One region of the Chryseobacterium sp. GQ58 genome, then DNA from elsewhere that is predicted to be linked to it. Evidence: riboswitches for the same ligand, from Rfam matches in the RefSeq annotation. Region 1 holds a riboswitch; the other holds the start of a gene.
The links. Region 1 has a riboswitch for thiamine pyrophosphate ahead of AC6CHK_RS14855 (class I SAM-dependent methyltransferase). Riboswitches for the same ligand answer to the same signal wherever they lie in the genome.
Positions count from the first base shown of each region.

Region 1 (5,202 bases):
TGACAAACAATTTCATATTCTTGACCGTATCAATGATGTTGAGTTTTCAAGGGATTTTAACCTGACGCAGGAGTTCAGCGGAAGAACTCAAAACAGGTTTATTTTTAGTTTTTTAAACAAATGGAATAACAAATCTACTTTAAATTACCGCATCAATTATTTGGAAGAGCAGGACGCTTATAAAGGTGTAAAAAATGGCGTAGATTTTGGCTGGCTCAAAGGGAAATTCCTTACAAAAGGAAATTTATCTTATCTGAATACCAATTCTACACTTCAGGATACAAAGTTCATTCGTGGAGGGGCTGCGACGGAATATACAGGCCAAAAAGGAAGCTGGTCTCTTGGCGGAAGCATGGAGCATAACGAAAAAAAATACAACGAGACACAAGTAATGGATGTCACCAGTTTCAGTTGGAAAGAGCTTTTTGTGCAGAAAAAAATTGGTGACAGCACAAGAACGAAACTTTTGGCTAAAATGTATGTAAGAGACAATGACTCGGTGCGCGACAACAGGCTTCAGAATATGAACAGGATTTTAGGCTTCATGGCAGAAAGCCAGTTGATTAAAACAGAACGCACCACCTTAAACGCTTTACTTCATTACAGAAAATTCTTCTATAAAAATGATGATGTAGACATGAATCAAAATAAAGATTTTGTCGTTGGAAATATTTTATACAACCAGCAGCTTTTCAAAAACGGTATGCGCTTGCAGGCGTTTTATGAATTAGGAAACGGACAGGAAGCGCAACGGGAATTTCAATATATAAAAGTTACCGACGGGCAGGGAATTTACAAATGGACAGATTATAACGGCGACGGAATTCAGCAGATTGATGAATTTGAGATTGCCGAATATTCGGATTTGGCGCAATACATCAGGATTTACACCAATTCGGTCCGCTACATTCCTTCCAACAAAAACAAACTGCAGCTGGCATTATTTGTCAATCCGTCAATTGTTTTTAATTCTGAAAATAAATTCTTAAAACGCTGGAATTTTAATGTTTCACTCAACTCTCAGAATTCTTATTTTAAAAGAGACAAAGTTTTAGTTTTGAATCCGTTCGAAAAAAGTGAGGATCAGATTTTAAAGAATCAGAATATTTTGGCATCGGTACAGTTTAATCCTACCGAAAAGTCCGGCTGGAATGGTAATTATCGTTTTATTGCCAACGACAACCTCATCAACGCCAATTTCAGCAACGAAGAAAGGAATCAAACTTCACATTTTGTGAATATCGGATATTGGTTCAATAAAGAATTCCGTGTTGATTGGGAAAATTCTGTGCACGATTTACAAAATTCTTCGCAACTTTTCGCAACAAGAGATTACAGACTTAGTAATTTTGAGACTAAGCCAAAAGCAACTTATAAGTTTACAGATGCTATTCAGGCTGAGTTTTCTTCGGCTTACCGTGAGAAAAAAAGAGTGGATGGCGAAGAGCTTTTAAAAGCTTTCGACATTACCGGAACCATACAGTGGGAATGTAAGAAAACTTCCATCAGAGGAAACTTCTCTTTTATTAACAATGACTTTACAGGAAACAATTTCAGTATCGTAGGAAATCAGATGCTCGATGGTCTGAAACCCGGAAAAAACCAGGTTTGGAGCGTATTTGTACAACAAGCAATTAATTCTTTTTTACAGTTAAATCTTAATTATGAAGGTCGAAACTCCGGCGACCGGACGATTCATATCGGAAGCATGCAGGTAAAAGCAAGCTTTTAATGAAGATCAAACTACCCTTCTCAAAACAATAGTTAACTAAAAATATTTTTTGAATAAAACAAAACCCATTTAGTTACAAATCATCTGTTTTTAGACAAATCAGAAAGTTGTTTGGTCACAAGTCAAGTGTTTTTAAATCAAACACAAAACTGTTTGGTTACAAATCATCTGTTTCAAATAAATCAAAAAGTTGCTTGGTCGCAAATCAATTGTTTTTAAATCAAACACAAAACTATTTTGTTACAAATCATCTGTTTTCAAATAAATCAAAAAGTTGTTTTGTGACAATCGATATATTTTTAGATCAAAAAAAACTGTTTGAAATTTAAAGAAAACACAAGTAAAGACAAACATTTCGCTCCTACGGAGCTCGCTGTAATAACGTGAAAATTTATTCTACAAACATATTGCTCCGATGGAGCAAACAGATTCAGTGCAAATAAAAAAGACTGCTTATTCAAGAATAGTTATTGCTCAATATAATATTAGGTATAATAATTTAACTCAATTATTTAAAAACTCTCCAATCCTAAAACCCTCAACTCTTTCACTTTAAAAACTCTCAGACTTAAAACACCTTCAATATTTTCCTTATATTTGTTCAGTAATAAACACGGGGTGCCACAAGGCTGAGATCATACCCGATGACCTGATTTGGATAATGCCAACGTAGGGATGTCTGCTTAAAATTTCATTTTATGCTTTATTCGTTCGCATGCTTATCCATGATCTGAACTGCTGAATAAATCAATAAAAATAAAATGGAAGTAACAAAGTATTCCGGAGAACTTATCCCCCAACAAGACAAAAACTGGCAAGGAAGACCCGAATGGTTTTTCAACCGAGAACACACCGATACCTACGAATTGTGGTATGAAGGCCGATACAAACGTGCCGAAATCTGGCAGAAAAAAGTAATGGAACAGCTTGTTTCCAAAGATCAGCGAGTAAAGACGCTTTTAGAATTCGGCTGTGGCACTACCCGATTTACACGTTGGTGGAAAAACATAGGAATTGAAGCAACCGGAGGAGATATTTCGCCGTTGATGTTATCACAGGCTATTCATCTTTTTGAAGGCGATCTGGTGATGGCCGATTCACACTTTATGCCTTTTAAAGATCATACTTTTGATTCATTGGCGTTTATCACAACTTTCGAATATTACAAAGATCCTGTGAAAGTCATCAGAGAAGCAGCCCGTGTTGCCAAATACGGAATTGCGATGGGTATGATGAACAGGAATTCTCCTAAAGTAGCCCGCAGAAGAGTGCAGCAGTTGTTTGGAAAAAATCCTTTTTATGTAACGGCAACTTTTTATACTCCTAAAATGCTGACTGAAATCATTGAAAAAGCATTAGTCGGAAGAAAATATACGATTGAATGGACCTGCACAGGACTTCCGAAATGGTTCCCAGTACAACAATGGAATGTTCCGGTTGGCGATTTCTTTGGATTGTATATTCAGCTAAATGATGTGGAATGAGTGAGACTTTAGGCAAAATAAATCATTCCCAATTTGAAGATTTCCTGAAACAGCGATGCGGGAAAGAACGTGATGAAGTGCAAGTTGGTCCCGAGTTTGGCATCGATGTTTCCGTCGTTGATCTTCATGGCGGAAAAGCAATGGCTTTGACGAGTGATCCGTTGTCATTAATTCCTTCTTTGGGCTTGGAAGAATCGGCCTGGCTTTCAGTTCATGTCATGGCAAATGATATGGCGACAACGGGCTTTGCGCCGATGTACGGTCAATTTGTTTTGAATCTTCCGGCTTATTTATCTAAGAATGATTTTGAAATTTATTGGAATTATATTCATCAGTTCTGTAAAAGCATTCATGTAAGCATTACCGGCGGACATACAGGATTCATCGAAGGTCAAAATTCTACAATCGCAGGCGGCGGAACTTTTATTACCATCGCTTCGAAAGGAGATATTTTAGTCTCAAAATACGCCAAACCCGGCGACTCTATTTTAGTTACCAAAACAAGCGCACTTTCCTCTTCAGCAATTCTAGCGATGAGCTTTCCGGAAACTGTAAAAAATAAAATAGGAAAAGAAATGTATGATTCTGCCTGCGCTTCTTTCTGTGAAACCTCATCATTACAAGATGCTTTAACGGCAACTCAAATTGACAGTTCCGGAGTAACCGCGATGCATGACGTGACGGAAGGCGGAGTTTTGGGTGCGATTTACGAATTGGCTGTTGCTTCAGGAAACGGCGCAAAGATTTATAATGAAAAGCTGCCGATCGGTGAAGTTCAGTCAGCGGTTTGTAATTTATTTTCTTTAGATCCGAGATATTGTATTGGCGCCGGTTCTATGATTATTACCTGTGAAAAAGAGAAAGCTGCAGATATTATTTCACGATTAAAGACAAATAATATTCTCTGTACAGAAGTCGGACAAATCACTGAAAAGTCCGAAGGAATCAAGTTAATTGAAAATGAAAAAGCAAGCAATCTGATTTATCTCGAAGAAGATCCTTATTGGAAGGCATTTTTTAACGCTTACAAAAACGGCTGGAAATAATGATAAAACAAACCATACAACCCGGAATTTATCTGATCATTGATCCTTCGATGGATGAAGAAATCCTCTTTTCTAAATTGAGTTTAATTGTAAAAGAAAAGATATCAGCTGTTCAGATTTGGGATAATTTTAATGAAGATCAAAATATTGAGGAATTGCTTTCAAAGATCTATGAAAGAACTTCATTAAATAAAATTCCTTTGATCATCAATAACCGTTACGAATATTTAAAACAAGTTCCTTTGGCAGGAGTTCATTTCGACGAAATTCCTGACAATTTGAATAAAATTAAAGAAGGAATTAACCGTGATTTTATTTTGGGTATTACCTGCAATAATGAACTTTCAAAAATAGAATATGCCGAAAAGCATCAGTTTGATTATATTTCTTTCTGCTCAATGTTCCAGTCAAAAACCGCAAACAGTTGTGAATTGGTGAATTTCGAAACGGTTGAAAAAGCAAAAAGTATTTTTAGCGGAAAAATCTTTCTTGCCGGAGGAATCGATTTAGAGAATATTAAAAATTTAAAAGAGTTAAGTTATGACGGAATCGCCATTGTTTCAGGAATAATGAATGCTGAAAACCCTTCAGAGACAATTAAAAATTACCATCAAAAAATTAAAAAGTAAAACAATGAGAATAAAAACCATAGAAAAATTGTGCTGCCCGTTTGATAAAGCAGATTTAGAATTAACCATCATTTCGCAGGACGAAACAAAAAACATCATTGAAGGCCTACTGATCTGCAACGACTGCAAAAGAGTTTATCCGATTATGCGCGGAATTCCGATTATGTCACCTGATGAATATCGTGAATTTAAGCTTGAGCAGCCGGTTCTAGAACGTTGGGAAAAACATTTAAACGGAAAGAAAGTTGAGAATTTCAGGCTGATTTCGTAACGATAACAGCAATAGATAATTTCAAATTCCTGAAAGTTTA
Region 1 covers NZ_JCAXEH010000007.1:59,764-64,965, reverse strand. The annotation lists gene AC6CHK_RS14860 (DUF8818 domain-containing protein) at 1-1,732, shown strand, start outside; TPP riboswitch at 2,337-2,425, shown strand; gene AC6CHK_RS14855 (class I SAM-dependent methyltransferase) at 2,494-3,216, shown strand; gene AC6CHK_RS14850 (AIR synthase family protein) at 3,213-4,262, shown strand; gene AC6CHK_RS14845 (thiamine phosphate synthase) at 4,262-4,891, shown strand; gene AC6CHK_RS14840 (Trm112 family protein) at 4,896-5,162, shown strand.

Region 2 (5,202 bases), on a different contig from region 1:
GAATGGATTAAATATTTTCTACTGGTAATATTACTTTTAGGATTGTTAGGAGTTTCTTTTATAGTTGCAAACTTAAAAAATGAGCCAGTTATTGGAACAATTAATATTATTCAGACAATTTTGCAAATTTGGGCTTTAATTCTTTTATTTAAGATTCCGAAATCTCATAAACTATAATTCACTATTGAAAAACTACAAAAACATTTAAACATTTGCATTCCCGGAAAAACTCTTCTTAAAGTCTAAAAATCTGATAAGCTGCGAAATTTGCTTGTTGGTTCTATTCTTATAAATAGTTTTAAGATATTTATAGTTAAAGCCATGATAATTTCAATATTCTTGCACAGTAATCGAATATTGAATGTAAATGTTTTAATATTCTTCCGTTGTGAATCAATATTGACACGGCGGCGAATAATATTGTTGTCTAGTTAAACTATATTTTCGTATTGTAAAGTTATATTTTTGCAACCTTAATTAATATTGGAGCATCCTAAACTTATATTTTTGCAATGTTGATTAATATTGGAGCATCATAAACTTATATTCTTTCGTTGTTAAAGAATACATCAAAGTTCCCTCCTAAAATTAGAATGCTGCGTCGCCGTAAAATAGTCACAAAAAACCTGATAAATTTCAGAATCCGTATGTGTCGCTTTAATTCCCAGTTGGAAATAAATTTCTAAAATCTGATGTGATAAACTTTCAACTAAATTTGATGAATAAGTATGAATTTCTGATTGCTTTTCCTGGGTTATCATTTGAGATTCCTTTAATAAATCTTCAATTTCGTTAGCAAATTCAATCACTTTTTCGAACGCTTCATCAATTTTATTATTAAAAGAATTCAAATTAAGATTCGGACGGATTTTAATTGCCTCATCGGAAAAATGCGATGCCATTCCCAAATAGTTCACCAGCAAAGTCAAGTCTGCAAAAATTCTGAACGGAATTTTATCTAAAGCATCATCCGTAAAAAATTCATCATAAATAAAACTGTAATCTTCAGAAACGTTTATATCATTAATTTTAAAAGAATAAGTTCGCGTCGATTTCATTCCCATCGATTTCCAGTCGGGAATAATTTCTGCCTGATTTTTAGGAATGACAAATGACCTGATTATTTCTGAACCTGATTGATCAAATAAAGGTGCTCCGTTTTTTGTAAGTCTCGCATTGAGTGTAAAATGGCTCAAATGTGGCGCTCCGGTTGCAAAATGCCAAAATCCGTTGATAAGAAAAGTCCCGTCGTTTTGAATATCTGCTGTTCCACCAATCATTCCGCTTCCGCCAAAACAGGTTTCAGGATCACTGAAAAGTTCTTTAGCAATGTTTGGTTTTAGATTTCTTGAAAAAAAATTGGCGCCGGAACATAACGTAAGCATCCAACCCAAACTTCCATCAATTTTTGCCCAGTCAAATAATATGGATAATCCTTCTTTCAAGCGTAAGCCCAATCCATCATAAGTTTTGGGAACCCAGATCTGAAGTAATCGCTGCTGATGAATATAGTCGATTATTGATGCAGGAACTTCAGAAACTCCGTGCATTTGTTTTCTGATCTCGTTACGTGTAAGCATTTATCTTTTTATTAAGTATTTTTCTCCATTCCATATATCCTGAAATCGCTACCATAAACAAGAAAGCAGTTAAAATTGCATACAGATAAAGGTCTTTATGAATCAATAACGGAATAGCAATGATATTACTTATATTTAATAAAACCCAGTTTTCAATTTTTCTTCTGGCCATGAGCCACATTCCGGCCCAAGCAAAAGCACTAACCAAAGAGTCCCAAACAGGCACATCAGAATCGGTGTAATAAGTAAGAAAAAACCAAAAAATACTAAACGCGGCGGTAACAATACCAACTACAATCAACTTTTCGTTTCCTGAAGTTCTGGAAATAGCGGTTTCAGATTCTTGTTTGCCAAACTTCCAATAAATCCATCCGTAAATGCTCATGACCAGATAGTAAAGATTAAGCGTAAACTCCGCATACAATTTGGAATTGATCATCACATAAAGCGTGAGTGAAATTCCGGCAATACCAAAAAGATAATTATTCGGATTGTTTTTTCGGGCCAATAAAACCTGAAAAATTGAAAAGAAGACCCCAAACCATTCCGGCCAGGTTGTCTTTAGTAAAATTTCCTGCATCAAATTAACTTAAATAAATTAAATGATGAGATGATAAATCAAATTCCCTACGCCGGCATTATCCGGATCAGGTGTGGAAGATTCCCGGGTATCATCTCAGCCGCAATCTGCAGCACCCCATTGATTGGGCAAAGTTGACGTTTTTTTCTGAGATTTGAAAATTAAACATGATAAAAATATTTTCCCCTTTTAGTTCATATCCGTTTGCAAACGGATATTTCGTATATTTAAGCGTTAATTTAAAATCAATTGTGAAAAAGACAATCAAAAGAACATTCAGAGTTTCAAAATATGTAATTTATCGAGAAACCCTTGTTGATTATAAAGAACATTTCTGGTCATTTCTGGGCGCTTTTTTCGGAATCGGAATTATAGCATTTATCCAGTCTCAATATTTGCTGGAAGCAGAAAACATCTTTTTGATAGGATCTTTTGGTGCATCAAGCGTTTTGATTTACGGAGCCATTCAAAGCCCGCTTGCCCAACCGAGAAATCTGATCGGCGGTCATGTATTTTCAGCTTTGGTCGGCGTTACCATTTATCAGATCGTGCCCGATATTTTGTGGCTTTCGGCGCCTCTTGCGGTCGCTTTCTCAATTATTTTAATGCAATACACAAAAACTCTTCATCCGCCTGGTGGAGCGACTGCGCTCATCGCCGTTACTTCTTCAGGTAAAATCGCTGAATTGGGATATTGGTATGTGCTTTCTCCCGTATTATCGGGTTGCATCATTTTATTGCTGGTCGCTTTGGTTTTTAATAATATCACCAAAAACAGAAGCTATCCGACCAACAGCAGATGGAAAAAACTGCTAAGAAAAAAACATGAACGTCAAATGAAAAAATAATGCTATGAATTGCCTGGAATGTGGCGAAAAGATCATTGGAAGATTAGACAAAAAATTCTGCAATGATGCATGCCGAAACGCTTACAACAATAAGCAAAATAAAGATTATAACAATCTGATGCGCAATGTAAACAACAAGCTGCGCAAAAATTACCGCATTCTGAGTGAAATAAATGCGGAAGGAAAAACTAAAATCGTAAAAACTAAACTCGATGGCTTAGGTTTTGATTTTAATTACTTTACAAATATTAAAGTTTATAAAAACGGCTCGGAATATAAATTTATTTACGATCAGGGCTACAAACTTTTGGAAGAAGGATATATATTAATCGTCAGAAATTAATATTTCAAAAAAATACAAATTAAGATTATGAAAGAAATCGTGTTGATCACTGGAGCCAGCGGAACTGTTGCAAAAGTTTTGTCAAAAAAAATTGAAAAAGAATATTCCGTTCGGTTTTTAACACGAAAAAAAGAACACGAAAATGAATTTGAATGGAACATAAAAAACAAAACAATTGATGAAAAAGCTTTTGAAAACATAAGTCACATTATCCATCTTGCCGGCGCCAATATTTCTGAAAAAAGATGGACTGATGAACGAAAAAAAGAAATCATTTCGAGCCGCGTAGATTCTGCAAAGCTGATTTTGGAAACTTTACTAAAGAAAAATATTAAGCTTAAATCTTTTATTTCAGCTTCGGCGGTAGGAATTTACGGAGCAAAAACTTCAGAAAAAATTTATTCGGAAGATGATGAAAAAGGTAACGATTTCTTAAGTGAAGTCGTTGATCTTTGGGAAAGAGCAGCAGACGAACTTCACAAAAAAAACGTTGCAGAAAGAGTGGTAAAAGTAAGAACCGCAATTGTACTTTCAGAAAAAGAAGGCGCTTTGAAAAAAATGGCAATGCCAATAAAACTCGGAATCGGGTCGCCTTTGGGAACAGGAAAACAATATATGCCGTGGATTCACATTAATGATTTAAGTTCAGTTTATGAATTTGCATTGAAAAACGAAAACCTAAACGGCGCATACAATGCTTCGGCGCCACAACATACAAACAACGAAAATATAACAAAGGAAATCGCTGAAGTTTTAAAAAAGCCTTTGTTTATGCCAAATATTCCGGGATTTGTAATGAAGCTTATTTTTGGTGAATTGTCGGTTGCATTGCTTGAAGGATCAAGAACTTCATCCGAAAAAATCCAAAAAGCAGGCTTTAAATTTGAATTTCCAAACTTAAAACAAGCTTTGGAAAATCTATTATTAAAAAAGAATTAAATTAAACAGAAACAATATGAAACTGCAATTTTCACTTATCTTTTTATTCATACTTTCAATAAGTATTTATGGACAGAAAAAAGAAATTTTAAGTAAACAGGACAAGGCTGTTGCCGAACATTTTAAAAAAGAATATAAAAAGAAAAATTATAAAAAATTTGAAGGTAAAATAGTTACTACGGATAGTTATGTGCAATTTGACGATAAGATTTTTTATTACAACAAGTATGATAAATCTGATAAAATCATAAGTAATTTATTAGCCGAAGGACTGATTTATCCGCAACTTTTAACGGATTATCAAATGGAAAAGTTTTTGGAAGAAACAACAGACAGAACTCAAAAAAGATTTTTGAAGCTCCAAAAAAATCCCCGCGCCGGTTTTGATGTTTCCGGTGCAAAGCTGAGCAATGCAGCGGAATTAAGCTTTTTAAACCCAAACTTGACTGTTAAGCGTTTTAAGTTTTTATCGAAAGATATTAGAATTGCCGGTTCGCGTACTTATTTTATAGAACTGATGAATAAAAATGCAAATAATAAAACTTCGCTGGAGGATTTTATCAAAGGTTCCAAATTGACGTATATTTATCAGAATTAGTTAAATATTTAATTTAATAATAGTAAACAGGAGTTTGGCTCCTGTTTTTTTATTTAGAATCATCAAATAAGCATTATAAAATTTTGTAAAATAGAAGTAAATAAGAAATTTATTAATTATAATATCTTTTTTATATATTAGCAATGTTAAAAAATTAATTTTAACAAAAAAAATCTATTGTGAAAAAATTATTACTAGCAGCAGTTTTATTTGCTGGAACAACTTTGGGATTCGCAAAAGACAATGGACTAGATTCTAAATCTTTGTTGGAGTCAAAAACAGAAGAGACAAAACAAAATGATGAGGAAGAGCTT
Region 2 covers NZ_JCAXEH010000002.1:381,730-386,931, reverse strand. The annotation lists gene AC6CHK_RS05885 (hypothetical protein) at 1-177, shown strand, start outside; gene AC6CHK_RS05880 (acyl-CoA dehydrogenase family protein) at 570-1,580, opposite strand; gene pnuC (nicotinamide riboside transporter PnuC) at 1,567-2,163, opposite strand; TPP riboswitch at 2,186-2,290, opposite strand; gene AC6CHK_RS05870 (HPP family protein) at 2,412-3,008, shown strand; gene AC6CHK_RS05865 (hypothetical protein) at 3,013-3,351, shown strand; gene AC6CHK_RS05860 (TIGR01777 family oxidoreductase) at 3,379-4,290, shown strand; gene AC6CHK_RS05855 (hypothetical protein) at 4,307-4,888, shown strand; gene AC6CHK_RS05850 (hypothetical protein) at 5,068-5,202, shown strand, end outside.
Region 2: another riboswitch for thiamine pyrophosphate. It lies ahead of pnuC (nicotinamide riboside transporter PnuC); the one in region 1 lies ahead of AC6CHK_RS14855 (class I SAM-dependent methyltransferase).